Regions from separate parts of the Cupriavidus sp. MPR-AND1C genome, predicted to be linked through region 1. Evidence: predicted binding sites of a transcription regulator. Region 1 holds the regulator's gene; each other region holds the start of a gene.
The links. Region 1 encodes FNR, which switches genes on or off when oxygen is low (the NO sensors DNR and NnrR bind a similar motif). Its sites were predicted from a motif close to TTGATNNNNATCAA; they were not measured.
Positions count from the first base shown of each region.

Region 2: AC1RWI_RS35980 (DASS family sodium-coupled anion symporter) is a predicted target of FNR. The motif match lies at 2,623-2,636, and genes of this name have one in related genera.
Region 3: AC1RWI_RS18215 (oxygen-binding di-iron domain-containing protein) is a predicted target of FNR. The motif match lies at 4,270-4,283, and genes of this name have one in related genera.
Region 4: AC1RWI_RS25860 (hemerythrin domain-containing protein) is a predicted target of FNR. The motif match lies at 2,276-2,289, and genes of this name have one in related genera.

Region 1 is NZ_JBXASU010000066.1:22,163-30,107, reverse strand. Features, by position in the region: gene ccoN (cytochrome-c oxidase, cbb3-type subunit I) at 1-782, shown strand, start outside; gene ccoO (cytochrome-c oxidase, cbb3-type subunit II) at 802-1,479, shown strand; partial or broken gene AC1RWI_RS27580 (cbb3-type cytochrome oxidase subunit 3) at 1,483-1,617, shown strand; gene ccoP (cytochrome-c oxidase, cbb3-type subunit III) at 1,714-2,640, shown strand; gene ccoG (cytochrome c oxidase accessory protein CcoG) at 2,696-4,195, shown strand; gene AC1RWI_RS27565 (hypothetical protein) at 4,263-4,481, shown strand; gene AC1RWI_RS27560 (hypothetical protein) at 4,484-4,729, shown strand; gene fnr (fumarate/nitrate reduction transcriptional regulator Fnr) at 4,816-5,541, opposite strand; gene AC1RWI_RS27550 (sulfite exporter TauE/SafE family protein) at 5,840-6,604, shown strand; gene AC1RWI_RS27545 (hypothetical protein) at 6,735-7,070, opposite strand; gene scpB (SMC-Scp complex subunit ScpB) at 7,197-7,945, shown strand, end outside.
Region 2 is NZ_JBXASU010000138.1:1,099-9,043, forward strand. Features, by position in the region: gene AC1RWI_RS35975 (Ldh family oxidoreductase) at 1-843, opposite strand, end outside; gene AC1RWI_RS35980 (DASS family sodium-coupled anion symporter) at 869-2,395, opposite strand; gene AC1RWI_RS35985 (hypothetical protein) at 2,811-3,065, shown strand; gene AC1RWI_RS35990 (tyrosine-protein phosphatase) at 3,130-3,921, shown strand; gene AC1RWI_RS35995 (acetate/propionate family kinase) at 3,944-5,170, opposite strand; gene AC1RWI_RS36000 (phosphate acetyltransferase) at 5,244-6,185, opposite strand; gene AC1RWI_RS36005 (DUF3141 domain-containing protein) at 6,531-7,945, shown strand, end outside.
Region 3 is NZ_JBXASU010000031.1:60,107-68,051, forward strand. Features, by position in the region: gene AC1RWI_RS18195 (CDGSH iron-sulfur domain-containing protein) at 1-598, opposite strand, end outside; gene AC1RWI_RS18200 (CBS domain-containing protein) at 855-1,304, shown strand; gene AC1RWI_RS18205 (MDR family MFS transporter) at 1,920-3,410, shown strand; gene AC1RWI_RS18210 (glutathione peroxidase) at 3,487-4,125, shown strand; gene AC1RWI_RS18215 (oxygen-binding di-iron domain-containing protein) at 4,336-5,127, shown strand; gene gstA (glutathione transferase GstA) at 5,149-5,775, opposite strand; gene AC1RWI_RS18225 (LysR family transcriptional regulator) at 5,934-6,845, shown strand; gene AC1RWI_RS18230 (LysR family transcriptional regulator) at 6,864-7,766, opposite strand; gene AC1RWI_RS18235 (NmrA family NAD(P)-binding protein) at 7,893-7,945, shown strand, end outside.
Region 4 is NZ_JBXASU010000058.1:17,643-25,587, reverse strand. Features, by position in the region: gene AC1RWI_RS25865 (porin) at 1-1,104, shown strand, start outside; gene AC1RWI_RS25860 (hemerythrin domain-containing protein) at 1,612-2,175, opposite strand; gene AC1RWI_RS25855 (hypothetical protein) at 2,491-2,673, shown strand; gene AC1RWI_RS25850 (nuclear transport factor 2 family protein) at 2,673-2,933, shown strand; ZMP/ZTP riboswitch at 2,971-3,054, shown strand; gene AC1RWI_RS25845 (LysE family translocator) at 3,075-3,707, shown strand; gene AC1RWI_RS25840 (DNA polymerase II) at 3,807-6,182, opposite strand; gene AC1RWI_RS25835 (SDR family NAD(P)-dependent oxidoreductase) at 6,510-7,364, opposite strand; gene AC1RWI_RS25830 (citryl-CoA lyase) at 7,366-7,945, opposite strand, start outside.

The DNA.
Region 1 (7,945 bases):
TGGGCATGATGTATTACTTCATCCCCAAGCAGGCCGGCCGCCCGATCTATTCCTACCGCCTGTCGATCGTTCACTTCTGGGCGCTCAACTTCACCTATATGTGGGCTGGTCCCCACCACTTGCAGTTCACCTCGCTGCCGGATTGGGCGCAATCGCTCGGCATGGTGTTCTCGCTGATCCTGCTGGCGCCTTCGTGGGGCGGCATGATCAACGGCATCATGACCTTGTCAGGTGCCTGGCACAAGCTGCGCACCGATCCCATCCTCAAGTTCCTGGTGGTGGCGCTGTCGTTCTACGGCATGGCGACCTTCGAGGGCTCGATGATGTCGATCAAGACCGTCAACGCGCTGTCGCACTACACGGACTGGACCATTGGCCACGTGCATTCCGGCGCGCTGGGCTGGGTCGCGATGATCTCGATCGGTTCGCTCTACTACCTGATCCCGCGGCTCTTTGGCGAGAAGGAGATGTACAGCGTGCGCCTGATCGAGCTGCATTTCTGGATCGCCACCATCGGCGTGGTGCTGTACATCGCCTCGATGTGGATCGCCGGTGTGATGGAGGGCCTGATGTGGCGCGCCACCCAGCCCGACGGCACGCTGACCTACGCTTTCGTGGAAGCGGTCAAGGCCAAGTACCCGTTCTACCTGATCCGCTTGCTGGGTGGCTTGTGCTTCCTCTCCGGCATGCTGCTGATGGCATACAACGTGGCCAGGACCATCATCGGCAAGCCTGCCGTGGATGCACTGATCCCGACCAGCGTTTCCGCCTCCGCCCATTGATCATTCCAGGATAGAAACGATGTCCGAAAAACGAAGCTTCTTTACGCACGAGACCCTGGAGAAGAATATCGGGTGGCTGATCATCTGCACCATCCTGGTGGTCAGCATCGCCGGGCTCGTCCAGATCGTGCCGCTGTTCTTCCAGCACTCCACCACCGAGCCCGACGCGGGCATCAAGCCGTACTCCGCGCTGCGCCTGATGGGCCGCGATATCTATATCCGCGAGGGCTGCGTGGGCTGCCATTCGCAGCAGGTACGCACTTTGCAGGGTGACGTCGAGCGCTATGGCCACTACTCCACGGCTGGCGAGTCGGTCTACGACCATCCCTTCCTGTGGGGTTCCAAGCGTACCGGTCCCGATCTGGCGCGCGTGGGCGGACGCTACTCCGATGACTGGCAGCGCATCCACTTGCGCAATCCGCGCGATGTGGTGCCCGAATCGGTGATGCCGTCCTACCCGTGGCTGGAGAAAACGCCGTTGCAGACCAACGATGTCCGCGACCGCATGCGTGCGCTGCGCCGTCTCGGCGTGCCGTACACCGACGCCGAGATTGAGCAGGCGCCTGCCACGCTGGCCGGTAAGACCGAGGAAGACGCGATGGTCGCCTACCTGCAGGAGCTTGGCATCGCCAAGCGCAATGTGCGGGTCGATACCGCGGCCGCCGCGCAGCCCGCGGCCACGCCGGCCAAGGAGTAAGCCATGGCAATGATCACCGCGTTTTCCACCGTGATCTCGATGGCTGCCTTCATCGCCATCTGCTGGTGGGCCTGGTCGTCCGGGCGCAAGGCCGCCAACCAGGAGTCGGCCATGCTGCCGTTCGCCTTGCCCGACGAGCCGCTGGCCGCACGCCAAGACGCCAGGCCCGACGCCGGCCGCCGTGTCGCGCGTCATGCCGGCGGCGCAAACAACACCACGCAGGAACACTGAGTCATGAGCGACTTCTTCACGGATTTCTGGAGCTACTACATTGCCGCCATCGCACTGGTCGGCATCGTCTGGTGCGTGTGGCTGCTGTTCTCCCAGCGCAAGGTCACCAAGGTTGTGGGCGCCCCTGAGGACACCGGCCACGTGTGGGACGGCGACCTGCGCGAGTTGAACAACCCGCTGCCACGCTGGTGGATGTGGATGTTCCTGCTGGCATGCATCTTTGGCCTGGGTTACCTGGTGCTGTACCCCGGCCTGGGTTCCTATGCCGGCGTGCTCAAGACCTCCAGCCGGGTTGAGCTGGAGGCGCACCGCCAGGCGGCCGAACAACTGCAGCGCGAGGTCTATGGCAAGTACATGCAGATGGACGTCAAGCAGGTGGCGGCCGAACCGGCGGCGCGCGAGATCGGGCAACGCCTGTTTCTCAACTACTGCGCGCAATGCCACGGCTCCGATGCGCGCGGCAGCCGCGGCTTTCCCAACCTGACCGACAACGACTGGCTGTACGGCGGGGATCCCGAGACCATCACGCAGACCATTACCAAGGGCCGCAATGGCGTGATGCCGTCGTTCGCCTCGACCATCGACGGCAAGCTCGCTGGTGACGTGGCGCAATACGTGCGTTCGCTGTCCGGCCTGTCTTCCGACCCGATCCGCGCCTCGCGCGGCGAGAGCACGTTCAAGTCCACCTGCGCGGCCTGCCATGGCTCCACCGGCAAGGGCAACCAGGCGCTTGGCGCGCCTAACCTGTCGGACCGCGTGTGGCTGTACGGCAGTTCGGAGGCGAACATCGTCGACGCCATCCTGAAGGGCCATAACAACCATATGCCGGCGCACGAGGAAATCCTCACGCCGGAGCGCATCCGCATGTTGACGGCCTATGTCTGGGGCCTGTCCAACATCGGCGGCGCAGGCGAAGGGGGGAAGCAATGAGCCGCTGCGCTTATGCTTGTCAGCCCGACCCGCACCGCGGCGGGGGCGTTCGCCCATGAACGCCCCCGGACCGGAGCCGCTTGAAAGGAACGGGGCCGCGTGGGCGCCGCTGCGAGCACCTACACCTGATTCGGCGGACGCGGAAACGTCGGACGAGACCCTGTATGAAGTCCGCCGCAAGATCTATCCGCGCTCGGTGTCGGGTGCGTTCTCGAGCTGGCGGGTCTGGATGGTGGTCCTGACCCAGCTGTTCTTCTATGGCATGCCCTGGCTGCAGTGGAACGGCCGCCAGGCCATGTTGTTCGATCTCGGCGCGCGCAAGTTCTATATTTTCGGCCTGGTGCTGTGGCCGCAGGATGTGATCTACCTTGCCGTGCTGCTGGTGATCTCCGCAGTGTCGCTGTTTCTCTTCACGGCGATCGCGGGGCGGCTGTTTTGCGGCTACGCGTGTCCGCAGACGGTGTACACCGAGATATTCATGTGGATTGAGCGGCATGTGGAAGGCGACCGCTTTGCCCGTATCCGCCTGGACGGCGATCCTTGGAGCGCGCGCAAACTGCGCCTGAAGGCCACCAAGCACACGCTCTGGATCGTGATCGCGCTATGGACCGGCTTTACCTTCGTCGGCTATTTCTCGCCCATCCGCACGCTCGGCGCGCAGGTGCTGAGCCTCTCGCTCGGTCCGTGGCAGACGTTCTGGATGCTGTTTTACTCGTTTGCCACCTGGGGCAACGCCGGCTTCATGCGCGAGCAGGTCTGCAAGTACATGTGCCCGTATGCGCGCTTCCAGAGCGTGATGGTGGATCGCGACACCTATGTAGTCACCTATGACGTGGGCCGCGGCGAGCCGCGCGGCAGCCGCTCGCGCAAGGCGGACCACAAGGCTGCCGGGCTGGGCTCGTGCGTGAATTGCAGCATCTGCGTGCAGGTCTGTCCTACTGGCATCGATATTCGCGATGGACTGCAGTACGACTGCATTGGCTGCGGCGCCTGTATTGACGCCTGCAACCAGGTCATGGACAAGATGGCTTACCCGCGCGGGCTGATTCGCTATACCTCTGAGAACGCCATGCGCAGCGCGCTCTCCGAGACCGTGGCGCGCAAGCGCCTGGTGCGGCCGCGCACGGTGATCTACTCGTTGATCTGGCTGGCGCTGGTCGCCGGCTTCATGGTCTCGCTGGCCATGCGCACGCCGCTCAAGGTCGATATCATCCGCGACCGCGGCGCGCTGGGGCGGGAAGTGGAAGGGCGCTGGATCGAAAACGTGTACCGGCTGCAGCTGATCAACACGACAGAGGCGCCGATGCGCGTCGCCGTCAGCGCGGGCAGCGATGAGCTCAAGGGCCTGGTCGTGGAATATGACCACGCTGCGGGCAACCTGGAGCCCACGTCCAATCGCCTGATTCCCGTGCGGGTGCGCGTGCCGATCGAGTCCGCGGCGCAGGGCACGCACAAGATCGAGGTCACAGTGACCGCGGTGCCCGACGAGGGCGCGGGGAGTCATGGCGCGGAGATTCGACAGAGCACCAGCTTTATCGTGCCGCGCAATCTATGAGGCGGCTGAGACGCTGGATGCACCAATCCGCACGCAACATACGCGATCTAGATCTAGAGGAGGCCAGATGACGCAGCAAAGCAATCCCTGGTGGAAGGAGCCATGGCCGTGGCTGCTGATGAGTGGGCCATTCGTGGCCATGGTGGCCTGCGGGGTCACGATCTGGCTGGCCATGACCCATCCGGATCCGCCCATTGAGGAGGGGGTGGCTCGCCACGGCCTGGTGGTCGAGAAGGCGGGCAGCGGGGCACGCCAGGCAGCGCCGGTCGCGGCGCAAGCGAGGTGATCATGAGACTACGCTGGCTGATGTGGGTGCTGTGGCCCGCTTTCCTGGTCGCCGGGCTGACGACCGCGCTGGTATTCTCCATGGTCGATCCCGGCGACCTGCGCTTCTTCGGCCAGCCGGTCGAGGCATCGCGGGAGGCGGTCTACACCGTGGGCTTCCTGATCGCGTGGGTGCTGTGCTCGCTGTCGAGCGGCTTGACGCTGTACACCATGCCCACGCGGCTGGCGGACACGGACGAGCTGGAGTGAATGCGATGCGCGCCTTGCCGGTTCAGGCCAGCAGGCGCGGTATCGCGGCGAGCCGCCGCGGGCGAGGGTGGCCCGCGACGAGCACGTCAGCAGGACTTGTTGACGATCTGCTTGATCCCCGCCATGTCGACCAGCTTGACGTGGCGCTGGCGAATCTGGATCAGGCCGGCTTCCGCAAAGCGCGAGAACAGGCGGCTGACGGTTTCGAGCTTGAGTCCCAGGTAGCTGCCGATTTCCTCGCGGCTCATGCGCAGCACAAACTCGGAGGCCGAATAGCCGCGCGCGGACAAGCGCTCGGACAGGTTGATCAGGAAAGCGGCAAGCCGCTCCTCGGCACGCATCGATCCGAGCGTGATCAACATGACCTGGTCCTGCGAGATCTCCTTGCTCATCAGGCGCATGAACTGATGCTGCAGGGAAGGCAGGACGTTGGACAGCGTCTGGAGATCGCCAAAGCGCACCATGCAGACTTCGGTATCCTCCAGTGCGGTGGCGTCCGAAGCGTGCTGCATCTCGCCAAGGCCGTCGAGGCCGACGACTTCGCCGGGAAGGTGGAAGCCCGTGATCTGCGAGCGGCCGTCTTCCATTGTCAGGTGGGTCTTGAGCGTGCCGAAGCGGATCGCGTAGACGGCGGTGAGAGGATCTCCGAGGCGGTACAGGGTTTCGCCCTTGCGTACGCGCACCCGGTCCTGGACCAGCGTATCCATCTTTTCGAGGTCCTGCTGCGACATGCCGACGGGCAGGCAGAGCTGGCCGAGCGAGCAAGTGGAGCAGCGGGGCGACATCTCGGTAATGGGAATGGTGGTGAGCAATTGGGGCCTGTCGGTTTAGCGCAGTCAATCAAGCGCGATGTGGCAGGCGCATTGAGTTGAGAGCTTGACGTTGAGAGTCGTCGATTGGAAGCGCTATCCACATCGGCCTGGCGCGCGGGTCTTGCGGCAGTGCGCTATCTGTGCAGCGCGGCTTGCCGTGCCCGTCGTCATGTTGCGCGAGCGCACTGGTGTGCGCGGGCGCCAAGCTTCATGTTGATAGCGCCTCTTGGAACTGCGGGGGCGCGTTCGCCGCATTTTACCGCGTCGGACGTTGCGATTGTGTGATTGGGAGGAGAAGTTGACCATAGGCGTGCTTATCAGCGTATTTACCCTGGCTTTGCTGGGCGGCGTGCACTGCGCCGCCATGTGCGGCGGGATCGCGCTGGCGGCGGAGCAGGGCGGCGTTGCGCGCGTGCCCGCCACGGTGCTCCGGCGTCCCGGCCATTGGTTGCTGGAACTGCTTGTCATGCATGCCGGGCGGCTGAGCATGTATGCGGTGCTGGGGGCCTTGCTGGGCGCCCTTGGCGCTGGTGTCTGGAAGGCACAGTACCTGCCGCTGCAGCGTTGGCTGTTCGGGATCGGCAGCGTGATGTTGGTGCTGTCGGGCTTGTGGATGTTGCGCGGGCGCACCATGGGTACGGGTTGGCTGGAGCGGCTCGCCGCCCGTGGCGCGGGCGGTTTGCTGCGCGGCCTTGGCGCCGTCGGGGCGCGCTTGCCGGCTGTGGCCCGGGCGCAGGGGCAGGGCCGGTTGCTGCGGCGCTACGGCATGGGGCTAGCCTGGGGGCTGGTCCCGTGCGGCATGGTGTACGGCGCCCTTGCCATGGCGTTGCTGGCCGGCAATGCGCCGTCGGGCGCGCTGGTGATGGCCGTGTTTGGCCTTGGCACCCTGCCAAACCTGCTGGTGATCTCGGGCCTGTCCGGCTATCTCAGGCAACTTTCGCGGCGCCCGGCGTTGCGGGCTGGCGCTGGCCTTGCGGTGGTGGCCTTTGGCTTGGCCGGGGTGGCGCGTGCACTGCTTTTGCCAGAGACGCTTGCCGCGCATGGATTCTGCCTTGTCTTCTGAAGCGCCGTTTCGTGGTGTATTTGTCACTTCTGCGCTGAGCTAGCTGCGCGAATCGGTTGCAGGTTTGCCAGGGAATGCCATACAATCGCAAGAACAGCGATATCGCGCAGCGTGTTTCATCGTGGCATCGTCAGGTAGCATCCGCTGCATCAGGGATGCATGCCAGGAACACCCAGGCAGGCATCAGCGCCAGGGACCGTTCCCCATCCGCCGTCCGGTTAAAAAGATTCGGTTCAAAAGACCAGTCACGGCAGGGCGGGGTGAAATAGGTCAGCAGGCCCAATATCCGTATTTTCTTGCAACCGGTGCGTTCGACGATAAACGCCGTGCCGGACAGGTCCGCCACATCAGGGGGAAGGCGCGACGCAAGGGCTCCGTCGACCGGCAGATAAAGCCGGTGGCCGGGCGATCTCCTGCCGGTCAGGTCCGGCACCCGATGCAATAAAAGAAGGCGCACGGCTGGCATGCATCGAGCATGCGGTTGGCTGCGCGGCCAGATGGCGGTGGCAATCCCTACCGCTGAACCCGCAATCTCCAGTGCGCCCGGGATCAACCGGGGCGCAGGTGCAAAGACAGGCTGCACGCAATCAACATGAATACCCAAGAGGCGAAGATCGTCCTCGAGACCGCGCTGATCTGCGCGCAGGAACCCTTGCGCGTCAATGACTTGCGCCGGCTGTTTGCCGACGACGTCGGTGCCGACACCATTCGCGTGCTGCTGGAAGAGCTGCGCCGCGACTGGGAGCAACGCGGCGTGGAACTCGTGGCACTGGCCAGTGGCTGGCGTTTCCAGAGCCGCCCTGTCATGCGTGAGTACCTGGATCGGCTGAATCCTGAAAAGCCGCCCAAGTACTCCCGCGCCGTGATGGAGACGCTGGCGATCATTGCCTACCGGCAACCCGTCACACGGGGCGATATCGAGGAAATCCGCGGTGTCGCGGTCAGCACCGAAGTCGTGAAGAAGCTCGAGGATCGCAGCTGGATCGAGGTGATCGGCCACCGTGACGTGCCCGGACGGCCTGCGCTCTATGCCACCACCAAGAATTTCCTTGATGACCTTGGCCTGCGCACGCTCGATGAATTGCCGCCGCTGGAAGACATCCAGGCCCAGGCGCAGGTCGCGCTGCTGAATCAGGAGCCGATTGATTTCGAGGCGCTGGGCACGGTGCCGGCGGATAGCGACGAAGAGGCATTCGCGGAACCTGGCCATGATCAGGCTAGCGCTGCCGCGCTGGTTGTGGCGGATGCCGGAGAGGGGGAGCCGATCCCTTCCGGCGTGGTTGCCCTCGATGGTCTTGCGGCCGGCGCCACAGACGGCATCGCCGATTTGGTGGATGCGTT
Region 2 (7,945 bases), on a different contig from region 1:
CAGCCCCAGGTCCAGTTCCGGGTTCATCAGCACCGCGAACATATTGTTGGTGGCCACGCCGCCGCGCGGGTTCTCCGGCTGGATGGTGCCGCCGCCTGACAGCACGCCCGCGAGCAGTTCGGCCACCACGCCGAGCGCATAGCCCTTGTGGCCGCCAAAGGGCAGCAGCGCGCCCGGCTGTTCGCTGAACATGGCCCCGGCATCGGTGGTGGGGTTGCCGTCGCCATCGATGATGCTGTTCTCCGGCGCGGGCTCGCCTTTCTCGGCCAGCACGCGGGCCTTGTTGATGGCGATGGCGCTGGTGGCGATATCCACCACCAGGGGCGGGCGGCCGTTGGGCATCGGCCCGGCGAAGCACAGCGGGTTGGTGGTCAGCCGCGCGGTGCGCCCGCCGTAGGGGGCCACTACCGGGGAGCGGTTGATCACATTGGTAAAGCTCAGCAGCACGAAGCGCTCCTTGGCCACCATCTCGCCGTAGTGGCCCATGCGGCCCAGGTGGTGCGAGCGGCGCAGCGTGACGATGCAGTGGCCGTGCTGGCGCACGCGCTCGATGGCGGTCTCGATGACGCACTTGCCCACGTGCTGGCCGAAGCCGCCGTTGCCGTCGAACACCAGCAGGCTGTCGCGGTCGAGCACGCATTCGGCGCGGCCCGCCGGGTTGACGTTGCCGGTTGCGAGCGAGCGCTGGTAGTTGGGCAGGATCGACAGGCCATGGCTGGTGTAGCCGCAGCGGTCGGCCTCGACCAGGTGCTCGGCCACGTCGTTGGCGATGTCGGTCGGCACGCCTTGCGCGACGAGCAGGTCGCGGGCGAGCCGGGTGGCGGATTGCAGTGTTATCTTCATGTTCGTTTCTTGTCCCGGTGTGCGCTCAGATCCAGCCCAGCCAGCGCCAGTAGGTAGCGGCGAACAGCAGCATCAGGGCGTAGCCGATCACCGTCACGGGGATGCCGACCTTGGCGAACTGCTTGCCGTTGAAGGTGTCCGTGCCCAGGCAAACCATGTTTTGCGGGGCATTGATCGGCAGGATGAAGCCGAAGCTCACGGTGAAGCCGAGCAGCATCGTCAGGCCGATCTGGTGGATATTGCCCGGCAGCGTCTGCAGCACCGAGATCAGGATCGGCAGCAGCGCCGCGGTGAGCGCGGTGGCGCTGGCAAAGCCGAGGTGGATCAGGATCAGGAAGGCGGCCAGGATGGCGAACACCAGGATCGGGCCTTGCGTGGCAAGCCCGGAGTTGGCCACCACGAACTTGCCCAGCCACTGGCCGGCCTGCGTGGTGAGCAGCGCGGTACCCAGGCTGATGCCCACCCCGAACACGATCAGCGTGCCCCACGGCGTGCGTTGCTGCATGGTCTTCCAGTCCATCACGCCAATGCGCGGCATCATCAGGATCACCAGGCCGACGAAGGTCACGGTGGCGGTGTCGAACTGGTGCAGCTTGCCTTCGGTCGCCCAGAACAGCAGCAGCCCGATGGACACGGCGGCAAGCCGCTTCTGCGGGCCGCTCATCGGGCCCAGCCCGGCGAGTTCCTTTTGCACGGCTTCTTTGCCGCCGGGGATGGCCTCGGTCTCGGCGGGCAACAGGAACCGCACCAGGAAATACAGCACGACCGACATCACGATGGCCCACGGCGCGCCGGCGATCAGCCATTGCAGCCAGGTGATGCGCTCACCCAGCAGCTTGTCCATGAAGCCCACCGTCAGCAGGTTCTGCGCGGCGGCGGTCTGGATGCCGACGTTCCAGATGCTGGTGGCCATGGCCACGGTGATCATGATGCCGGCGGCGATATTGGATTTCTTGTCGACCCCGAAGGCCGCGATCACGCCCATCATGATCGGCACCACACAGGCGCTGCGCGCGGTGGCGCTCGGCACCACCAGCGACAGCGCGATGGTCACCGCGATGCTGCCGATCAGGATGCGCCGCGTGCTGGTGCCGATGGCCGACAGCGTGACCAGCGCGATGCGCCGGTCGAGCCCGGTCACCGTCATCGCCGCCGAGATAAAGAGAGCGGCGGCAACCAGGGCCAGCGCGGTGTTGGAGAACCCTGCCAGCGCCATGCCGAGCGCGCGGGAGGTGCCGTATTGCGTGGCTGGGTCCGCCACCGTGGGCGCGAAGCCGATCAGCGCGGCCATCAGCGCTGTGATCATGATGGCGCTGGCCTCATAGGAGACCGCCTCGGTGATCCACACCACGATGGCAAAGGCGAGGATCGCCAGCATGCGATGTCCCGCCACCGGCAGGTCCGGGGGCAGGGGCAGGGCGAGTATGCCGATCAGTACCAGGACGGCGGCGTAGAGGCCCCATGGCGTGGATTTGCCGGGCGCGGCTTGCGCGGCGGCAGCCACACCGATAGCGGCGGGGGCGGCTTGGGTTGGAGTGCGCGGGTCTGTCATCGCTTTGCCTTTTCTTGTCTTGTTGATCTTGGTTCGACACGGGAAGGCGGACGTCACGCGCGGGCAGATGGCTAGCCTGTGACTGGCAGGGTGGCGGCGTCGTTCGGCGGCGTTCCGTGAAGACCTGGCGGAGGCGGGAGACCGGCTTGCGGCCGGGCTGCCGCGTTCGACATGGGGAAATTATCGTGCCGGCCAACCGTGCCTGTCGAGGGTGGATCCGGGCGCATATGACGCGGATCAAGGAACCGGCTCGCACAGGGAAATTTCGATGCGCCAGGCGGTCAGACTTTCAGATCATTGCGATACAAGTGCTTGATACAAGGGCTTGCGGGCGCTCGCGCAGCGAGTGCAACAACCGGCGGACCCGCACACTGGTGAGCCGCGCGAACGTGATCTGAAAATTCTGGAGTGCATGATGAAGGTTTTAGTGAGAGGGCTACGTGCCGGAGTCGACGCATCCGCGCTGCGCACGGCTCTGGCCGCCTACGTGCGGGTCAAGGACATCGAGCTGATCCGCGAGGGCGACTGTGCGCATCCCTGGGCCTGGGTCGACCTGGATCTCGACGATGTGGACCCGATGAGCGTGTGGAAACTGGTGGCGAAGCTCGATCGCCGTTATATTGCTGGCTGCCATACGCGCTGGCATGTGCCGGCCTATCGCGCGCGCTGAGCCGCCAACACGTGCCGTGCGGTGCGCGCGCCACCGAACGACAAACACAGGGTAGGGACACACGATGCAGGAAAACATGGCCGATGCGCCATCACAAGGTGCCGGCGTGCGGGGCAACGCGGCGCTGGCGCTGGACAATGTGGTCAATCTGCGCGACCTCGGCGGCCTCGCCACGCGCGACGGCCACCGCGTGCGTGGCGGCAAGCTGTTTCGCAGCGGCAATCCGGGCCTGGCCAGCGCGGCGGATATGGAACGGCTGCGCGCATTGCAGCTGGACATGGTGATCGACTTTCGCTCGCCCAGTGAGAAGACCGCCGCGGAAAGCCCCTTTGGCGAGGCCTTCCGATGGGTCGCCACACCGGTGCTCGAAGGCACCATGTCGATGGCCGAGCTGATGCCGCGTTTGCGTGACGGCAGCGCGCAGCAGATGGAAGCCTTCATGCTGGAGGTCTATGGTGACTTTCCACGCAAGTACCAGGCCGCCTTTGGCGGCTTCCTGAAGACTGCGGAGCAGGGCGGCAACCTGCTGTACCACTGCACCGCGGGCAAGGATCGTACCGGCTTTGCCTCGATGCTGCTGCTAGCCGGCCTGGGCGTGGAGCGTGGCATCATCATGGCCAACTACCTGGAATCGAATCACTGGAATCAGGGCTTCAACCAGAAGATGAGCGCCGGCGCGGCGCAGTTCGGCGTCGATCCCGCGGTGATGTGGCCGCTGCTGGCGGTGAAGCCCGCTTACCTGGAAGCTTCGATGCAGGCCATCGAGCAGGACTACGGCGGCATCGATGCCTACCTGGGCGACGTGCTCAAGGTGGACGCCGGACGCTTGCGCCAGGCCTATCTCGTACGCGCTTAGCGATCCTTGCCGCCCAGGAGCACTACGCTCGTGCGTGGTGCTCCATCATGATGCGCGCGGTATTGAGCGCGATCATGCCTTCCTCGTCGGTAGGCAGTACCAGGACCGGCACGCGGCTGTTGTCGCGGCTGATGCGCTGGCGGTTTTCGTTGTTGGCGCCGGCGTCCAGGCTGATGCCAAACAGATCCGCCAGCCGCGCGCAGATCTTCTCGCGCACGGGAGGCGAGTTGGCGCCGATGCCGGCGGTGAACACCAGCGCATCCAGGCCGCCCAGCGTGGCCGCCAGCTTGCCAATTTCCTGCGCCGCGCGGTAGGCGTAGAAATCAATCGCCAGGCGCGCGCGCGGCGCGTCGCTGGCCAGCAGGGCGCGCATGTCGCTGCTGACGCCCGACAGTCCCTTCAGCCCTGACTCCTGGTACAGCATTGTCTCGATATCCTTGGTGCTCATGCCTTGCTGCGACAGCCACAGGATGGCGCCGGCATCGATGGCGCCGCAGCGCGTGCCCATCGGCAGGCCGTCGAGCGCGGTCAGGCCCATGGTGGATTCCACGCTGCGCCCGTCGCGCATGGCGCACAGGCTGGCGCCGTTGCCCAGGTGCGCCACGATCACGCGGCCCTGTGCCAGGTCGGGCGCGATCTGCTGCAGGCGGCGCGCGATGTATTCGTAGGACAGGCCGTGAAAGCCGTAACGGCGGATGCCGCGTTCGAAGTATTCATACGGCAGCGCCAGCAGTTGCGCCAGCGGGTCGTGCCCGGCGTGAAAGGCGGTATCGAAGCAGGCGACCTGCAGCAGCGCCGGCACGGCGGCGCGCACCGCGCGGATCGCCGTGAGGTTGTGCGGCTGGTGCAGCGGCGCAAGCGGGATCAATGCTTCCAGCTTGGTTATGACGTCGTCGTCGATCTTCACGGCAGCGGAGAAATCCGCGCCGCCATGCACCACGCGATGGCCGATCGCCACCGGCGGCGCATCGCGCAGCCCGATGCTGAGCACCAGCCGGATCAGGCGGAAGGCCGCGTCGTGATCGGCCACCTGCGCCACCGGAAAGCGTTCGTCCGCGACAATGCGGCCGTCCGCCATGCTGGCGCTCAGGCGCGGCGACACGCCGATGCCCTCGATCTGCCCGTGCGCGCTGAGCACCGGGTTGATGTCGGCATTGGCGTGCGCGGCCTCGGGCACGGCGTACACCGAGACCTTGACGCTGGAGGAGCCGGCGTTGACGACGAGGATGGTGGGATGGGTGGCGCTCACGCTGGCAAGCCTCCTTGTGACGGTGACGTTGACTGTGACGTTGACTGTGATGGTGGTCGAGACGGCGGAGCGTTCAGACCTTGCTGGACGCCTGGCCAGTGCGGCGCGCATGCGCCAGCAGCACGGCAATCGCGCAACTGCCGATGCGCGCGCGCACGCTGTCGGCGCGGCTGGTGACGATGATGGGCACGCGCGCGCCCAGCACGATGCCGGCGGCTTCGGCGTTGGCCAGGAAGGTGAGCTGCTTGGCCAGCATGTTGCCGGCTTCCAGGTCGGGCACGAGCAGGATGTCGGGATCGCCCGCGACCTCGGAGACGATGCCCTTTGTCACCGCGGCTTCATGGCTGATCGCGTTGTCGAACGCGAGCGGGCCGTCGAGGATGCCGCCTTCGATCTGGCCGCGCCGGCTCATCATGCACAGCGCGGCCGCGTCGATGGTGGAGGGGATCTTGTCGGTCACGGTTTCCACCGCTGAGAGGATGGCCACCTTGGGGCGCTCGATGCCCAGCACGCGCAGCAGATCGATCGCGTTGCGGCAGATGTCCGCCTTGTCGTTGAGCGTGGGAAAGATATTGACGGCGGCGTCGGTGATGAACAGCGGCTTGTGATAGCTCGGCACGTCCATGGCAAACACATGCGAAAGGCGCCGCCCCGTGCGCAGGCCAGTGGTGGACGCGGTGACTTCATGCAGCAGCTCATCGGTGTGCAGGCTGCCCTTCATCAGCAGCTCGGCCTCGCCCGCGCGGACTGCCGCGACGGCGCGCGCGGCGGCGGCATGGCTGTGCGGCACGTCGATCAGCACGCTGTCGCCAAGGTCCAGCGCATTGGCGTCGGCCACCTGGCGGATGCGTGCTTCGGGCCCGATCAGCAGCGGCACGATCAGGCCGAGGCTGGCCGCCTGCAGCGCGCCGCCGAGCGAGGAAGCATCGCAGGGATGCGCCACCGCGGTGGGAATGGCGGGCAAATCCTGGCAGCGCGCCAGCAGGACGGAGTACTTGTCGGGCGTGTGGGTCATCGGCGTTCCGGTGCGACGGGGTTGCGGTGCGACCGCGCGGACATGCTGCGTCGCGCAAAAAACAATGGCCAGTATAGGTGATGTTTCCTTCGGCACGATGACATTGGCGCGCGCCTTGCGCCAGGTCACGCCGGCCGCGGATCCGCCCATGCTGCGGGTTGTCAAGCACGATGCGGGCTGGTAGATTGTGCCGTGCTGCAGGGCAGCAATTCCGTGCGATCGCCTGGAAACGACTGCCTTCAGCGCCACACCGTAGAACGCAGAACGTAGAACGTAGAACGCAGAAGGGGAAGCCGAGTGAATGCACGTGATCCCGCCATCCATGCTGGCAGCGCCGCCGCCGGCATGCCACCGCTTTTGTCCGATGCGTGGTCCTACGCGCATGACGCCTGGCAGCGCGCCATCCTGTTGCTCGACATCCTGCGCGAGCGCGGCAACCAGACCTTCGAGCACGAGCGCGAGGGCATGCCGCCGGTGCTGGTCTTCGAGCACGAGGTGGTGATCGACGCGCGCACGCTGGCGCAACCCGCCAACTACGCGCTGCTGCGCATACTGCCGCCGGCCGGCATCGTCACCGACGACACCAAGCGGCCCTTCGTGGTGATCGATCCGCGCGCCGGGCATGGCCCTGGCATCGGCGGCTTCAAGATCGACAGCGAGATCGGCATCGCGCTGCGCAGCGGCCATCCCTGCTACTTCGTCACCTTTTTTCCGCTGCCTTGCCCGGGCCAGACCATCGAGTGCGTGGCGCGCGCCGAAGCGCTGTTCCTGCTCACCGTGGCCGAGCGCCATCCGCAAGCGCAGGGCAAGCCGTTCGTGATCGGCAACTGCCAGGGCGGCTGGGCGCTGATGATGCTGGCGGCCGCCGCGCCGGAACTGGTCGGCCCCATCCTGCTGGCCGGATCGCCGCTGGCCTACTGGTCGGGCGTGCGCGGGCGCAACCCGATGCGCTACAGCGGCGGGCTGCTGGGCGGCTCGTGGCTGTCGTCCTTTGCTTCGGATCTCGGCAATGGCCGCTTTGACGGGGCCTGGCTGGTGCAGAATTTCGAGCAGCTCAATCCGTCCAACACGTACTGGAAAAAGCTCTACGACGTCTATGCGCAGGTGGATACGGAGCGCGAGCGCTTCCTGGCGTTCGAGCGCTGGTGGGGCGGGCATTTCCTGCTCAACCGCGCCGAGATCGACTGGATCGTGCAGAACCTGTTCGTTGGCAATCACCTCACGGCCGGCGAGGTGCGCAGCGCGGATGGCAGCGTCGCGGTGGACCTGCGCAATGTGCGCTCGCCCATCGTGGTCTTTGCTTCCTGGGGCGACAACATCACGCCGCCGCAGCAGGCGCTGAACTGGATTCCCGATCTCTACGCCAGCGTCGACGAGATCGTCGCCAACGATCAGGTCATCGTCTACTGCCTGCATGAAAAGGTCGGGCATCTCGGCATTTTCGTCTCGGCCGGCGTGGCCAATCGCGAGCATACCGAGCTGTTCTCGGCGCTGGACCTGATCGACGTGCTGCCGCCCGGGCTGTACGAGGCGCGCATCGAAGACATCGCGCCGGGCACCTCGCACCTGGAACTGATCGAAGGCCGCTACCTGGTGCGCTTCGAGCGCAGGACCATCGACGACATCCTCGCGCTGGACGATGGCCGTGACGACGAGCGTGCGTTCGAGGTGGTGCGCCGCGTGGCCGAAGTCAATCAGCGCCTGTACGACACGTTCGCCTCGCCGGCGGTGCAGGCCGCATCCAACGAGCTGAGCGCTTA
Region 3 (7,945 bases), on a different contig from region 1:
CGCAGAACGGCTTGTTGCCCGACTGGCCGCAGCGGCAAAACCAGGCCTCGGTCATGCGGGTGATGGTTCTGCCGGTGCCGCTGATCACTTCAAGATTGCCCTTGACGTGCAGCGGTCCGTTGGGGATGGGATGGATATCTAGCGGCCCATCGCGCTGCGCCAGCGGCTCCGATGCCACGGTGGCGGCCTCCCCGGTGGCGACGAAACCCGCGCTGGCGTGGCTGCTGTCGCACAGGGGCTTGTTGCGCGAAGCGCCGCAGCGGCACAGCGTCAGGCGAAAGCCGGCGGGCTGGCCATCGATGGTGATGGCGGCGCGCAGCGCCAGCGGGCCGTTCTCGAGCACGCGCACCACATTGACCGGGGGCGCCGCCTCGCCTGGGGAGTCGTCAACGTTCTGGTAGCTGATGGCGCCCGATGGGCAGTTGTGCGCAATCTCCGCGATTTCCTCGGCGCTGGCGTTGTCGGGGTGGATCCACTCGCCCTCCACGCCGGGCACGAACACATCCGGGCGGTCCAGCACGCAGTGGCGCGAATGGATGCAGCGGCTATCGTCGAAGAGCACGATGACGCGCTTGCCGGCAACGGACTCGGTGGCCATGGCTGGCCCTCCTGCGCATTGCGCGCCAGGTGGCGCGCGCTCTTCTCTTTATAGCGCTTGCCGGCGGGTTTGCGCAGTGCTTTTCAGCGGCTTTGTCTTTTTACAAAGATTCGTGTGCGTCACCCTGTAAGGCATGCGCGCGTGGTGCTAATCTGAGAGCGATTGGCAGCGGCGCGGTGCGCAGGTGCCCTGTCAGGCGCTCCCGCGGTCGCGCGGGTCGTGTTGCAATCCGTTGGGATCGAACAAGGAGTGGGTGATGAAAACCGCACGGCAGGTTCTTGAGTCCAAACCGACCCAGGCTATCTACAGCATTCCCCCTGGCGCCACAGTTTATGCTGCGCTGCAACTGATGGCGGAAAAAGCCATTGGCGCGTTATTGGTGATCGAGCGCGGCGATATCGTTGGGATTTTGAGCGAGCGGGATTATGCGCGCAAGGTGATCCTGATGCAGCGGACTTCCCGGGAGACCTTCGTTCGCGACATCATGACGTCGGCGGTGATCTATGTGCGCGGGGATCAGAGTACCGATGAGTGCATGGCGTTGATGACGCAGCATCGGTTGAGGCACTTGCCGGTGATGGACGGCGATACCCTGGTGGGGATGTTGTCGATCGGGGATCTGGTCAAGGATATTATTTCCGAGCAGAAATTCATCATCGACCAACTGGAGCACTACATTAGCGGGACGCCGCATCTCAAGCTCTGATCTCATTGCCCGGGGATTCCTGGTTGAAGGGCGCTGGTGAGCGGCGCCCCATACGGCCTTGGCACATCTTCATGGCTCGCTTCGCTCCGTGCGGCGGGTGGCTTGTCAGGCGTTGCCCAATCTGGCCCCGCTGTATCGGGTACGCTCCTGTCGCTGCCGGCGACAAAAAACCGCAAGATTTTCGTTTTTTCGCTTCGTGCCGGCTTGCTGGCAGATAGCCGCTCGTATTGAGCAGAAGTGCGCATGTTCCGGTAAAAAGCACGTCTGCGCCGCATCAGAAACCAACTTAGTGCCGCACTCCATATTTGGTATCCGCATATAATTATGCATTCACTGAATTAGGCCCGCCCGGGCCGTGCAGGCGGCATCTGCCAGCTCGTGGCAGTGCTCGATTCGCGCAGCGCCGGGTACGCGTCAAATCGGTTGATTTCAATTTTGTGGTCATGTTCCCCGATGTAGGCTGACAAACGAGGTGGTTTGTTGGTGGTTGGGCGCAACGTTGGTTGCTCATGACTACGCGCCCTGCTGCCTCCGATGTCTTCCTCCACGCCTGCTTCATCTGCTGCTTCTGCTGCTTCTGCTGTTGCCACCCCTGCCCTGAGCCACCAGGCCATCATGCGAGTGATCGGCGGGATCATCCTTTGCATCTTGCTGTCTGCGCTGGACCAGACGGTGGTGATTCCGGCGGTGCCGGCGATTGCCAATGACCTGAACGGGTTCGGCCATCTGTCGTGGATCGTGACGGCCTACCTGATCACTTCCACCGTTTCCACGCCCTTGTACGGCAAGCTGTCGGATACCTATGGCCGGCGCCGGCTGCTGATGCTGGCGATCGCGCTGTTCATCCTGGCCTCGGTGGCGTGCGCGATGGCGGCGACGCTGGAGCAGCTGATCCTGTTCCGCGCGCTGCAAGGCATTGGCGGTGGCGGCTTGATGTCGCTGGCGCAGGCGGCGATCGCGGATGTGGTGGCGCCGCGCCAGCGTGGGCGTTACCAGGGTTACCTGGCGACCGTGTGGGCGGTGGCTTCCATTGCCGGCCCGCTGGTGGGGGGCTGGACTTCGGATCATCTGTCGTGGCGCTGGCTGTTCTGGATCAATGTGCCGCTGGGGCTGCTGGCCATGTTCATGTGCTATCGGGGCTTAAGCCAGTTGCAGGTGCGTGGCGGCTCGGCGCGGGTGGACTGGGGCGGCGCGTTGCTGCTGACGGTTTCCATCGTGGCCTTCCTGCTGGCGATGAGCTGGGGCGGCGATGTCTATGACTGGATCTCGCCGCAGATCGCTGGCCTGGCGCTGCTGGCCTTGGTGGCGGTGGCCGCGCTGGTCTGGCAGGAGCGCCGCGCGGGCGACCCGATGCTGCCGCCGCGGCTGTTTGGCAACCGCGCTTATGTGCTGGGCGTGGCCGCGTCCGCGATGGCTGCGCTGAATATCTTCTTGTGCATCTTCGCGCTGCCGCTGCATTTCCAGCTGGTGCGCGGCGCCGACGCGTCGGAGTCCGGCTTGCTGGTGGTGCCGTTCCTGCTCTCCACGGTGGCGGGCAATTTCATCGTGGCCGGGCTGGCCCCGCGCCTGGGGCGCATGCGCGGCATCCTGACCGGTGGTTTCATCGCGGCGGCGCTGGGCTTGCTGGCGCTCGTGGTGATTTCGCCGTCCACCCCGCTGGCGCTGGTGTTGCTGGCGATGATGCTGGCCGGCGTGGGGCTGGGCATGACCATGGTCGGCACCTTGATGACGGTGCAGAACGTGCTGGAGCGCCGCGATACCGGCGCCGGCACCGGCGCGCTGCTGGTGCTGCGCTCGCTGGGCAGCGCCTTTGGCGGCGCGCTGGCCGGCACCTTGCTGACGCTGGAATTTCGCAATGCCCTGCACGCTTGCGGCGTGACGCAGGCGCTGGACCTGGGTGCGCTGCGCCACGGCAGTGAGGCGCTGGCCCATCTCTCTCCTGCGGTGCGGGATGTGCTCACGGGCGGCGTGGAGTCGGGCTTCCGGCTGATTTTTGCCGTGGGTACCGTGGCCGCGCTGCTGGCGCTGGTAATCGTGCGCCGCATGCCGGACGTGGCGTTGCGCAGCAGCGTGACCGAGCACGCGGCCACGCTGGCCATGGAGTAAGCGGGGGGGAGGCTTGCGCATCCATTTCACGCCCAACGGCGTAAACTACGGACAGACCATCTCCGGAGTTTCCTACATGCGCAGCCTTCCCGAACAGCGCTCACGCGCCCTGCAACGCATCGCCTTGTCCGGCGCGTTGGTCCTGGCTGCCGCCGCCGCTGTTGTCGCCACGCCGCGCCTTGCGCATGCCGCCGATGCCCCGGCGGCCACCGCCGCCAAGCCGGCCGGCGCCTGCCCGGCCTCGCTCAACTTCAAGTTCCCCCGCCTGCAGGACGAAGCGCCGCAAAACCTCTGCCAGTACGCCGGCAAGGTCGTGGTGGTGGTCAATACGGCCAGCTATTGCGGCTTTACCCCGCAATATGAAGGGCTGGAGGCGCTGTACGCCAAGTACCGTGAACGCGGGCTGGTGGTGCTGGGCTTCCCGTCGAACGACTTTTCGCAGGAGCCGGGCTCTTCCAAGGAGATCGCCGACTTTTGCTACAACACCTATGGCGTGAAATTCCCGATGCTGGGCAAGTCGCACGTGCGCGGCAGCGATGTCAATCCCATGTACGCGCTGCTGGCCAAGCAGTCCGGCACCACGCCCAAGTGGAATTTCTACAAGTATGTGATCGACCGCAACGGCCAGGTGGTGGGCAGCTATAACAGCCTGACCAAGCCCGACGACAAGCAGTTCGTGAGCAAGATCGAGCAACTGCTGGACGGCGCGCGCTAAGAGGCCATTTCAAAAAGATTCTGGCGTCGTTGCGCGGCCTTGCCGTACCAGTTGTACTGTCTGCGGCCGCGCGCCTAGCCAGAACCGCTTCGCTTCATTTTGAAACAGCCTCTAAGCCACCAGGCTGCACGATTCGATCCCTTCTTGACCAGCGTCAAGCCGCCAGGGCGCCGCCATCGCTACTTTCGCCGCTTTGGGGAGAGACAGACGATGGCCATCACGCTATACGACGCCGGCGGGCACACCTGCCTGCTGTTTTCGGACCTGGTCGAGGAGGAGCACGGCGAGGTGGTGCAGACCAACCAGTTCCTGATCGTCGACGCCGGCCACGGCGCGCTGATTGATCCGGGCGGGCACATGACCTACGGCGAGCTGTACCTTGCCATCAGCCGCTACTTTCCGCCCAAGCAGCTTGATTACGTGCTGGCGTCGCATGCCGATCCGGATATCGTGGCCTCGGTCGGGCGTTGGCTGACCGCCTCCGATAGCCGCATCCTGATCTCGCGCGTCTGGGCGCGGTTCTTGCCGCATTTCTGCCAGGCGGGCAAGACGGAAGGGCGCATCGTTACCATCCCCGATGCCGGCATGCCGATCGTGCTGGGCAACTGCACGTTGCTGGCGGTGCCGGCACATTTCCTGCACTCGGAGGGCAACTTCCAGTTCTACGATCCCATCAGCAAGATCCTGTTCTCCGGCGACCTGGGCGCGGCCATGACCAGCGCGCGGGAAGCCGGCGCGGTGGTGAGCGATTTTGCCGCGCACACCCACGCCATGCTGCCCTTCCACCGGCGCTACATGAGCGGCAACCGCGCGTGCCGGCTTTGGGCCAACATGGCGCGCGGGCTGGATATCGAGTGGATCGTGCCGCAGCACGGCCCGTCGTTTCGCGGCAAGGCGATGGTGGCGCAGTTTATCGACTGGGTCTCCACGCTCGAGTGCGGGCTGGACCTGCTCAGCCAGGACAACTACAGGCTGCCGCCTCTCACCACAGCGCCAGCCTGACGCCCGGCACCGGTTGCACGATCAATCGCGCGCCAGCCCCTCGGCCACCAGCGCCTCGTGCACCTTGGGCCGCGCGGCCACGCGCGACAGGTAGGCCTGCAGCGCGGGGTAAGGGTTGAGCGGCATGCTCAGGAGATTGGCCCAGTTGGCGACGGCGAAGCAGTAGGCGTCGGCCACGGTGAATTGCGTGCCGCACAGGTAGTCCCGCGTGGCCAGGTGCCGGTCCAGCTCGGCGAAGCGCAGCGCCACCTTGGCCTTGCAATCCTCGCGCGTGCTCTGCGCGGTTTCCTTGTGCCACAGCCACGGGCTGAAGACCTTGTGCAGCTCGGTGGAGACCAGCGTCAGCCAGCCCACCGCTTCCAGGCGCGCCCTGGTGCCGGCCGCCGGCAGCAGCGCCTTGCCCGGGGCAAGGTCCGCCACGTATTGCAGCAGCGATGCGGCTTCGGTGTGGCGCGAGCCATCGTCCAGTTGCAGCATCGGCACGTAGCCGCGCGGGCTTACCGCGTAGAAGTCGTCGCTGCCGTTTTCCGGCTCGCTCAGCTTGTGCCTGGCCAGGTCGACCTTGGCGAGCGAAAACGGCAGGCCGGCTTCGCGCAGTGCGATATGTACGGCCAGGGAGCAAGCGCCAGGGGCGTAGTAGAGCTTCATCGGGTGGTCCTCGCTGTTTTGGGTTCGGGTTCGGGTTCGGTTTTTCAGGGTTTGCCGCCACGCCTTGTGGTGGCAGTGCAGGCAGTCTAGGATTGCGAAAGCGCAATCACAATGCGCACTCTTGCAAGTCATGACTGCAAATTTGCAACGAATATCTCTTGAACATACCCTACCAGCTCTCTTCCCCTGACCTCGACGTGGTGCTGGCGCTGGTGCGTGGCGCCACGCTGGCCGAAGCCGGGCGCCGGCTCGGGCTTGATGCCTCCACCGTGTTCCGTGCGCTGCAGCGCATCGAGAAAGGGCTGGGGCGGCGCTTGTTCGAGCGCAGCCGCGCGGGTTACCTGCCGACCGAACTCGCCCAGCAGTTCGCACAGCATGCTGAACGCATCGAGGCCGAGTTGGAGGCGGCGCGCGCCCATGCCTCGGTGTCGGCCGGCACGGTGTCGGGCCTGGTGCGCATCACCACCACCGATACCGTGCTGCATGGCATGGTGCTGCCGGCACTGGCACCGCTCGGGCGCCGGCATCCCGGGCTGAGCTTCGAGCTGATCGCCACCAATGAGCTGGTCAGCCTGACTCGGCGCGATGCCGACATCGCCGTGCGCGCCACGCGCCATCCGCCCGATCACCTGATCGGCAAGTGCCTCGGCCCCTTGCGCGTGGCGGTGTTTGCGGCGCGGGAGCTGGTGGAGGCGGCCGGCATCGCGATTCCCGGGCACGGCGGCGCCGTCGACCTTGCCGCGCTGGCCACGCTGCCCTGGATTGCGCCGGACGAGGCCATGCCCGATCACCCGTCGGTGCGCTGGCGCCGCAAGCACCTGCCGCGCGTGGTGCCGCAGTACCGCGTCAACAGCATCGCCGGCGTGCTCGAAGGCGTCGAGGCAGGGCTGGGCGCCGGCATTGTTTCGCTGATGATCGGGCGGCGCAGCGGCAAGCTGGTGGCGCTCACCGGCACGCTGGACGAGTGCGACACCGACCTGTGGTTGCTGACACATCCCGAGTCCCGGCATCTGCGGCGCATCGCCACTGTGGTCAGCCACCTGGCGGAACACGTCAGGCTGGATGCGTAGGGCTGCGAGAACTTGCGCTCACGGCGTGGCCAGCGCGGCCAGCGCGGCGGGAATGGCGCTGGCCAGAAAATCGTAGACCGCGCGGATGCGCGCGCTGCCGCGGATTTCCCGGTGCACGGTGAGCCAGACCGGCAGTGGTGGAATGGACAATTCGGGCAGCACCGTGCGCACGCGCGCATCGCCGGCGGCGATATAGCGCGCCGCAAAGCCCACGCCCAGGCCGGCGCGGATCGACTGCCACAGCACGATGTCGTCATCGCTGCGCACCGCAAACGCCTCGCGCGTGATCTCCGCGCCCATGGCGCGAAAGGCGCGCAGGATCGCGTCGTCGTGGTCGTAACCGATCAGGTCGAAGCGCGGCAGGTCCTGCGCCGTGCGCGGCACGCCCTTGCGCCGCAGGTAGTCCTCATGGGCGCAGGTACATAGCGCCACCGACGCCACCTTGCGCGTGATCAGCGATGCCTGCACTGGCCGCACCATGCGGATGGCGATATCGGCCTCGCGCCGCAGCAGGTTGCTGACGGCGTTGGACGACACCACTTCGATGGCGAGTTGCGGCTCGCGCAGGCGCAGGTCCGCCAGCAGCGGCGGCAGCAGGTAGCTGGCCACCGCGCGGCTTGCGGAGATGCGCACCGTCCCCGCAATGCCCGCCTGGCCGCGCGCCAGCGCGCGCGCGACCGCGTCCGCGCCCTGCTGCATCACCCGCGCATGCCCGGCGATGGCGCGCGCAGCCTCTGTCGGCTGCAGGCCGTGGCCGGTGCGCTCGAACAGCGGCACGCCGAGCTGCGCCTCCAGTTGCGCCACGTGGCGCCCCAGCGTGGGCTGGCTGCTGGAAAGCTGGCGCGCCGCGCCCAGCAGGCTGCCGGCCTCCATCACGGCCAGGAAGGAGCGCATCAGCGCCCAGTCGAATGCTTCGGCCATTTTCTCTCTTGCTCCTTGCCTGGCGACCTATTCAAAAATGAATTCGTGTGTTGCATGTTCATGCAATTGTGGCGTAGCGAAGGATTGCCCACAATGGTCTTCAGGCGATGCCGCAAGGAGAACGTAATGCTGGAGAACGCGATGCAGGAGAACAGGATGAGCGATACCGTGTTGATACT
Region 4 (7,945 bases), on a different contig from region 1:
GGCGTGGCGGATATGAACGTAGAGTTCGCTAATCATGTCGGCACCGTTCCCAGCGCAGCCAACAAGTTCAATGCGGGCCCGTCCAACAGCGTCTACCGCATGGACTCCGGCGGCCTGTCCGGTTCGCGTTGGGGCTTGCGCGGTACCGAGGATCTCGGCAATGGCATGAAATCCGTTTTCGTTCTGGAAAGCGGCTTCAACCTGGATACCGGCACGTCGCAGCAAAGCAGTCGCCTGTTCGGTCGCCAGGCATACGTAGGCGTGCAGAGTACGCGGTTTGGCCAGGTGACTTTCGGCCGTCAGTACACGTCGATATTCGAAGGCCTTGCGAACTTCGTGCCGGCATCCTTTGCCACACAATATGAACCGATCGTGATGCTGACCGGCGCCAACTTCCGCGAGGACAACACCATCAAGTACTCCGGCCAGTTCGGTCCGGTGTCCGCACTGGCGCACTGGTCCTTCGGTACCGGCCTGGCGTTGCCGACGACGGTGGCCAACGGCCCGCTCCTCGGTGGCAATGGCGAAGTGCCGGGCCAGTTCCGCCGCGACACCGCTTATGGCGCGGCGCTGTCCTATATTGCCGGCCCTGTCGGCGTGGCGGTTGCTTACGACCAGTTCAACCCGACCATTTCCAACCCCTTGACCGCTGCTGCCCTAGGCAGTGGCAGCTTCAAGAAGGCTACCATCGCAGGAAGCTATGCGTTCGGCCCGGCAAAGATCATGGGCGGCTACCGCTGGGGTCAGAACAAGGACCAGAATGGCAGCCTGATCGAGCGCGACGACTTCTACTGGATCGGCGCCAACTACCAGGTGACGCCGGCGCTTGGCCTGACGCTCGAATACGACTACGACCACGTCAAGCGCTTCTTCGCCAGCACGTCAACCCCGAACCCGTGGCAAGTTGCGTTCATCGCCGACTACACGCTCTCCAAGCGAACTGATGTCTACCTGACCACGGCGTACGCAAAGAACGCGGGCCTGGGACTGGATTCCGCGATGATCGGCTACGCCAACAGCCTCTCCCTTGGCAATAGCTACACGCTTGCCAGCGGCCAAAGCAACATGCTCGGCGTCGCCGTAGGTATTCGCCACAAGTTCTAAGGAAAGTCCGCTGGTATGTAACAAGGTCATGCTTGCATGGCAGTGCGGGCAGTCCTGCAGATGCGCCCGCGAGCATCCCGCCTCTCTCATGCTCTTTGTGCCACCTCGGTGGCACTTTTTTTGGCCCAGTGCTGATGCCGCGGCACCGGGTTCAACAGCGAGCGCACAACCACAGCACCTCCGAGCCTGAGCGGCCATTTCAAAAAGATCCTGGCGTCGTTGCGCGGCCTTGGCCGATCCACTTGTACTGTCTGCGGCGCGCGCCTGGCCGGGTGCGCATCCCAGGCTTGCCCGACGGAAGGTCCTTCTATCAAACCGCCATGGAGACACGCGTCGCACAGGGCGACCCTTCGCAATGGGCCGGGACGAGCCGTCGGCCGACGGCGGTTCATCGGCCTGTACGGACAACCACCAATGCAGGAAATGGGGCCGGCAGCCGAGCGGAGCGCTGACGTGTTCCGCTGCGCCAGGCTGGCAATGGATCTGGTCGGTGGGGAGATGCCGAAACTAGCCCTGGCCGGACACGCTCAACTCACTTTCGATTTGCTTGCGTAGCATCGCGAAACGCTCTTGGACGTTTTCCCCGAAGAGCGGATCGTCGCTCGCCGGAACGGCAGCGTCAACGGCTGCCCAATCCTCGCGCGTTAGTAGCTGAGCCGCGCGCGGCATGACGCGTTGCTCCTCTGTCGAAAGATGATTTCGATAGTACACAAGGTACATCGCTCCGGCGGCCTCCAGAGCCGTGCGCGAACTGATCAGATCTCCTTCAGCCTCATTGAGGCGGTCCGATAGCGTTTCGCCCACCATGGCAATCACACGATGTTCCTGCTGGATCCGACTAATCACGATCTGCATGCCGGGATCCCGCTCAATGAGCCGTGCGTATGCAACATCCTCACGGGGATGGTGAACGCGATCGCCGAAACTTCGCATGTAATAGATGATGATGCTCATCAAATTGTAATTTGGCCGCTCTCCCCGACCGAAGAGAATTACCTGCTCTTCCAAAATGTCCAGCAGTCGAGCGAAATGAATATGATCTTCGTGCCATAGCGCAAGTGGGGTGGTCACGGCGCGCTCCATGGAAACGGGTTATGCTCACATCGCCTTCGACACCATATCGAATCGAAGAGCCTTGCCTAGTACAGTATTCCTCCATCCAGAGATTGCCATGACCTAGATCAATGGATCGAAGCTAAAGCCCTGTACGGCTACGGCAGCCCGACCGGGCGCGACCCTTGCGCGACACCGGCTGCGCTGTATCGAAGGGCTGGATCGGCCGGTGAGCCGTCGTAGGCCGGCACGGCGGCGGACGGCTCTTCCCGATCCATGACTGGTTCCCGGATGCCCACACGACCGGACTGAACTGAGGCAAGGAGAACAGAAATGAGTATCTCGGCGTATTCGGCCTTCATGCCGGTCAAGCCCTGTTTCGACCTGGTGCGAACTGCCATGGGGGATCTCGTCGACGGCGAACCTTTCTTCGATTGCGCCGCCGACGACATAGTCTACGAAGTCCTCTACGATTTTCCGGGCTGGCCGAGAATCATCGAGGGCAAGGTGACCTGATGGAGCGTTTCCACGGCTACGGCAAGCACATCGTCGTCCATGCAGCAGACCACCTGATCAGGCGCCTGGCCGCGGATGGTCATGTCATCGTCATCGAGTACGAGGTGCATGGAACGATCGTGTCGACGGGCGTCCGCTACGACAACCGGTTCTGCTCGATCGTCAGTGTCGCCGCTCGGCGCATTGTTCACTGGCGAGACTACATGGACTCACTTGCCGCCTGGAACGCGCTTAGCCAGAACCGCTTCGCTTCATTTTGAAACAGCCTCTAGCGTATTTTCTCCTGTGCTATGCTTTCTGCACTCATGTGACTGGCGCATACAGATAGGCCACTATCGGGGAGCATGAGGTTGCTGGCCGCCGCGCGCCTGGGCATTACCTACTATCCTTGGAGATGGGTTATGCCTGATTTTGCACAGTTGCTCATGTTCGCTCTTGTGGCGTTAGGAATGGTTCTAACGCCGGGGCCGAACATGATTTATCTGATTTCCCGCTCAATTTGCCAAGGTAGACGCGCGGGCCTCATTTCATTGGGCGGCGTTGCGCTGGGCTTTGTGTTCTACATGCTCTGTGCGGCATTCGGAATTACGGCTTTCGTATTTGCGGTACCTTACGCATACGACACGCTTCGCATCGGCGGCGCTTTGTACCTTCTGTATCTTGCCTGGCAAGCGGTCAAACCGGGCGGACGGTCCGCGTTTGCGGTGCGCGACCTGCCGATCGATACCCCAGGAAAGCTCTTTGGCATGGGGTTTATCACTAACCTGGTGAATCCAAAAATCGCCGTCATGTATCTGTCTCTGCTTCCCCAATTTATTGCGGAAGGACATGGCAGTATTCTTACCCAGTCGCTGGCGCTCGGCAGCGTTCAGATTTCGATCAGCCTCGCTGTGAATGCACTGATCATCGTGACGGCGGGATCGATATCCACCTTCCTGTCGGGACGCCCGCAGTGGCTATCGGTGCAGCGCTGGCTGATGGGAAGCGTTCTGACAGGTCTGGCGGTGCGGATGGCATACGAATCCAAGAAATAGCGGCACCTTGCCAATACGCCGGCGAAGGTGAAAGCGCTGGCACCCAGGGCTTGGCGACGACACTGCCGGGCTGCGCAACCCCGACGCCCGGCCCCCCCGTCAAAACAACGCCTTCTGCCCCGTCACCAGCGTCTCGAACGCATCGCCCAGGAAGGGCAGGATGGCGTCGGCCACCGGCTGCAGCTGGCGCGTGAGATAGTGGTCGTAGTCGATGGGCGAGCGCCGGGTTTCCAGCGGCTCGGGGCCGGCCACCGTCATCACATAGCTGATCCAGCCGCCGTTCTGGTATTGCAGCGGACGGCCTTCCTTGCGGTTGAACTCGTCCGCGATGCGTGCCGCGCGCACATGCGGCGGCACGTTGCGCTGATAGTCTTCGAGCGTGCGGCGCAAGCGCTTGCGGTAGACCAGTTGCGCGTCGAACTCGCCGCTCATGGTGCGGCGGACATAGTCCCGCACGTATTCCCGGTACGGTTGCTTCTTGAACACGCGCTGATAGAGCGCTTGCTGGAACTGCTGGGCTAGCGGCGTCCAGTCCGTGCGTACCGTTTCCAGCCCCTTGTAGACCACCTCCTCGCTGCCGTCCGCCTTGGCGACCAGCCCCGCGTACCGCTTCTTGCTGCCCTGCTCGGCGCCGCGCACGGTGGGCATCAGGAAGCGGCGGTAGTGGGTCTCGTACTGCAGCTCCAGCGCACTCTCCAGGCCGTACTGTTGTTGCAGATGCTGCTGCCACCACTGGTTCACTTGCTGGACAAGCATGCGGCCAATCCTGTCGGCGCCTTCCTCGGCATGCGGCTGCATCAGCCAGACGAAGGTCGAATCGGTATCGCCATAGATCACCTGGTAGCCCTGCGCCTCGATCAGCTCGCGCGTGCGGTGCATGATCTCGTGGCCGCGCATGGTGATCGACGACGCCAGGCGTGGGTCGAAAAAGCGGCAGACGCTGGACCCTAGCACCCCGTAAAACGCATTCATGATGATCTTCAGCGCTTGCGACAAGGGCTTGTTGCCTTCGCGCTTGGCCGCTTCCCGGCCTTGCCAGATCTGCTTGACGATGGCTGGCAGGCAATGCCGGGTGCGCGAGAAGCGCGCGCCGCGAAATCCGGGCACCGAGCTTTCGTCGGACGGATCCTGCAGCCCTTCCACCAGCCCGAGTGGATCGATCAGGAAGGTGCGGATGATGGACGGGTACAGGCTCTTGTAGTCCAGCACCAGCACCGAATCGTACAGCCCGGGCTGCGAATCCATGACAAAGCCGCCGGGGCTGGCACCCTCCGGCACCTCGCCCAGGTTCGGGGCGACATAGCCCTGGCGATGCATCAGCGGCATGTACAGGTGCGTGAAGGCCGCCACGCTGCCGCCGCTGCGGTCCGCGGGCAAGCCGGTGACGGCGGCACGTTCCAGCAAGAAGGTCAGCAACTCGGTCTTGGCAAAGATCCGGGTCACCAGCTCGCAGTCCTTGAGGTTGTATCGAGCCAGCGCGGGCTTGTCCTGGGCAAAGCGGCGGTCGATCTCCGCCATGCGCTGATACGGGTTGTCGATGGACTTGCCCTCGCCTAGCAGCGTCTGCGCCACGTTCTCCAGGCTGAAGGATGGGAAGTTCCAGGTGGCGGAGCGCAGCGCTTCGATACCATCGATGATCAGGCGGCCGGCGGCGCAGGCAAAGAAATGGTTCTCCTTGAAGCCGTGCTCGCGCCACTCCAGCACATTGCCTGCCCGGCCAAACAGCAGCGGGACCTGATAGCGATCCGCATGCTTTTGCAGCACGCGCAGGTCGAACTGCACCACGTTCCAGCCGATGATGGCATCGGGATCATGCTGGGCTAGCCATTGGTTCAGCTTTTGCAGCATCAGCGGGTGGCTGGCGCAGTACTCCAGGTCAAAATCGAGCGCGCTGTCGTCGCCGTTGGGCGGGCCGAGCATATACACCTGGCGCTGGCCGCAGCCTTCCAGCGCGATCGAGTACAGGTCGCCGTGGGCGGTGGTCTCGATGTCCAGCGACACCAGCTTCAGCGTTGGCCGATAAGCTGGCCCCGGCTTCATCTGGCTGTTGAGCAGGGTGCCCCCGCCGTGGGCCGCGTTGGCCTCGCCGGCAAACCAGACGGGCGCGGTGATGAAGCGCTCCATCAGGTAGCGCTCCGGGGGGCGGATGTCGGCCTCGTAGACGCTGACGCCGGCTTCCTTCAGCAGCTTTTCCAGCTTGATGAGCTGACGGTAGTGCTGGCAGTACAGACCCAGCACCGGGCGGCGATGAAAATCCGCGAGCGGGAGTTCACGCAACGCCACATTGCGCTCACCGCGCAAGACCGCCTCGGCGGTCTCGCGCTGCTCCGCCGGGATAAATGCCACTGAGGGCTGATGCGCCAGGCGGATATGCCGGGGGCCGCTGTCGGTCGCCAGCCAGAACTCGACTTCCGTCCCGGCGGCCGTATCCCGCCAGTGCCGAGTCAGAAGAAAACCCTGTTGTCGTTGTGCCACCTGCCGCCTTTGAAAACCCACCCTGGCCGGCCATTTTACTGGTCCTTGGCCGGCCGGCCCCCTTCAGGCGCAGGTCAGGCGCCGGTCAGGCCGGATGGCGCGCCATGCCCTGCGCGCTCCTGATGGAGCTTGAACACGGCCACCGCCTGCACGGATGCCTGATCTTCGCTTGTCGTGGCAACCGATCGAGCGTCGGCTTCGGGAGGAAGACATCGGCAAGACTGAGTGGCTCTTTTGTCCCTCGCGCAATGGCGTTGCGCGAGTAATGATTAGCCGGCCATCTTTTTTTAAGCAACTACTGCACGTGGGGCGACGACGGATTGCGTGTCACACGAATTTCCCGGTGATGCCGCCATCCACCACGAGCTCCGTGCCGGTGACATAGGCCGCCGCATCGGAGGCGAGGAAGGCGCAGGCGTGGGCCACGTCCCATGCGCTGCCCATGCGGCACATCGGCACTTGCGCGGCGCGCGCACGCCGCGCCTCGTCCAGGCTGGTGCCGGAGAACATCTTCGCCACCGTGGTGGCGATGCGCGGCGTGTCGATCAGCCCCGGCACCACGGTGTTGGCGCGCACGCCATGTGGCGCATATTGTTGCGCCAGCATGCGCGTGAACTGCGTCACGGCGGCCTTGGTCACGCTGTAGGCCAGGTGCGGGTAGCCCACGTAGCGCATGCCGGCCACCGACGAGATGGCGATGATGGCGCCGCGCCCGCGCGCCACCATGTCGGGCAGCACCTGCTGGCTGGCCAGCAGCAGGCTGCGCACGTTGACGGCATGGATGCGGTCCAGGTCGTCCGCGGTGGTGTCCATCGGGCCACCGGTCTTGCCAATGCCCACGTTGTGATGCAGCACGTCCACCATGCCGAAGCGCTCGCGCGCCGCGGCAAAGAGCCTCACCACTTCGGCCTCCACGGACACATCGCCCGTGAAGGTCTCGGCGATGCCGCCTTCGGCCCGGATCAGCGCCGTGGTTTCCTCGGCCGAGGCCGCGTCACGGTCCACCACGCAGACCTGCGCGCCCAGGCGCGCGTAGGTCACGCTGGCCGCGCGGCCGATGCTCCAGCCCGGCCCCGCCGAGCCCGCGCCGGCGACAAAAACCGTGCGGCCCGGAAGATCGAGCGGCAACGCCGGCGGGCGTGCCGCCGGCGCGCTGTCGCCTGGGTTCGATCGGTTCGTCATGTCACGCGCCCTCCCCCGGCTGGTGCCCGCCTTCGCCCACGTAAGGAATCGCGTGCTCGATGGTGTCCCAGATAAAGCGGCCCGAGGGGCTTTGCTGCTCCTCCACGATATGCGCCACCAGCCCGGCCGCGCGCGAAATCACGGCAAAGCCGCGCATCACGGCCGTGGGCACGCCCAGCTCACCGAGCAAGGCGGCCACGGCGCCGGTGGCGTTGATGGTAATGGGCCGGCCGGCCACGGCATCCACCGCGCTGGACAGGCGCTCCAGCGCACGGATCTTGTCGCCGGCCAGGTCGGGCTCGGCGCGGCCCATGTCCAGCAGCTTGTAGGCGCGCGGGTCCACCGGCTTGTGCAGGTGGTGGCCAAAGCCGGGCACATGGCTCTTGATGGACTTGTAGTGGCGCGCGATCTCCATGGCCTCGGCATCGGGGTCGGCGGCCGCTCCGATGCGATCGAGCAGCTGCGCGCAGTTCTCCATGGTGCCCACGAAGGAGCTGCCCACGGCCAGCAGGCCGGCGGATACGGCGCCCTGCAGGTTTTCGGGCGCGCTCATGTAGATCAGCCGCGTGGCGATGGCGCTG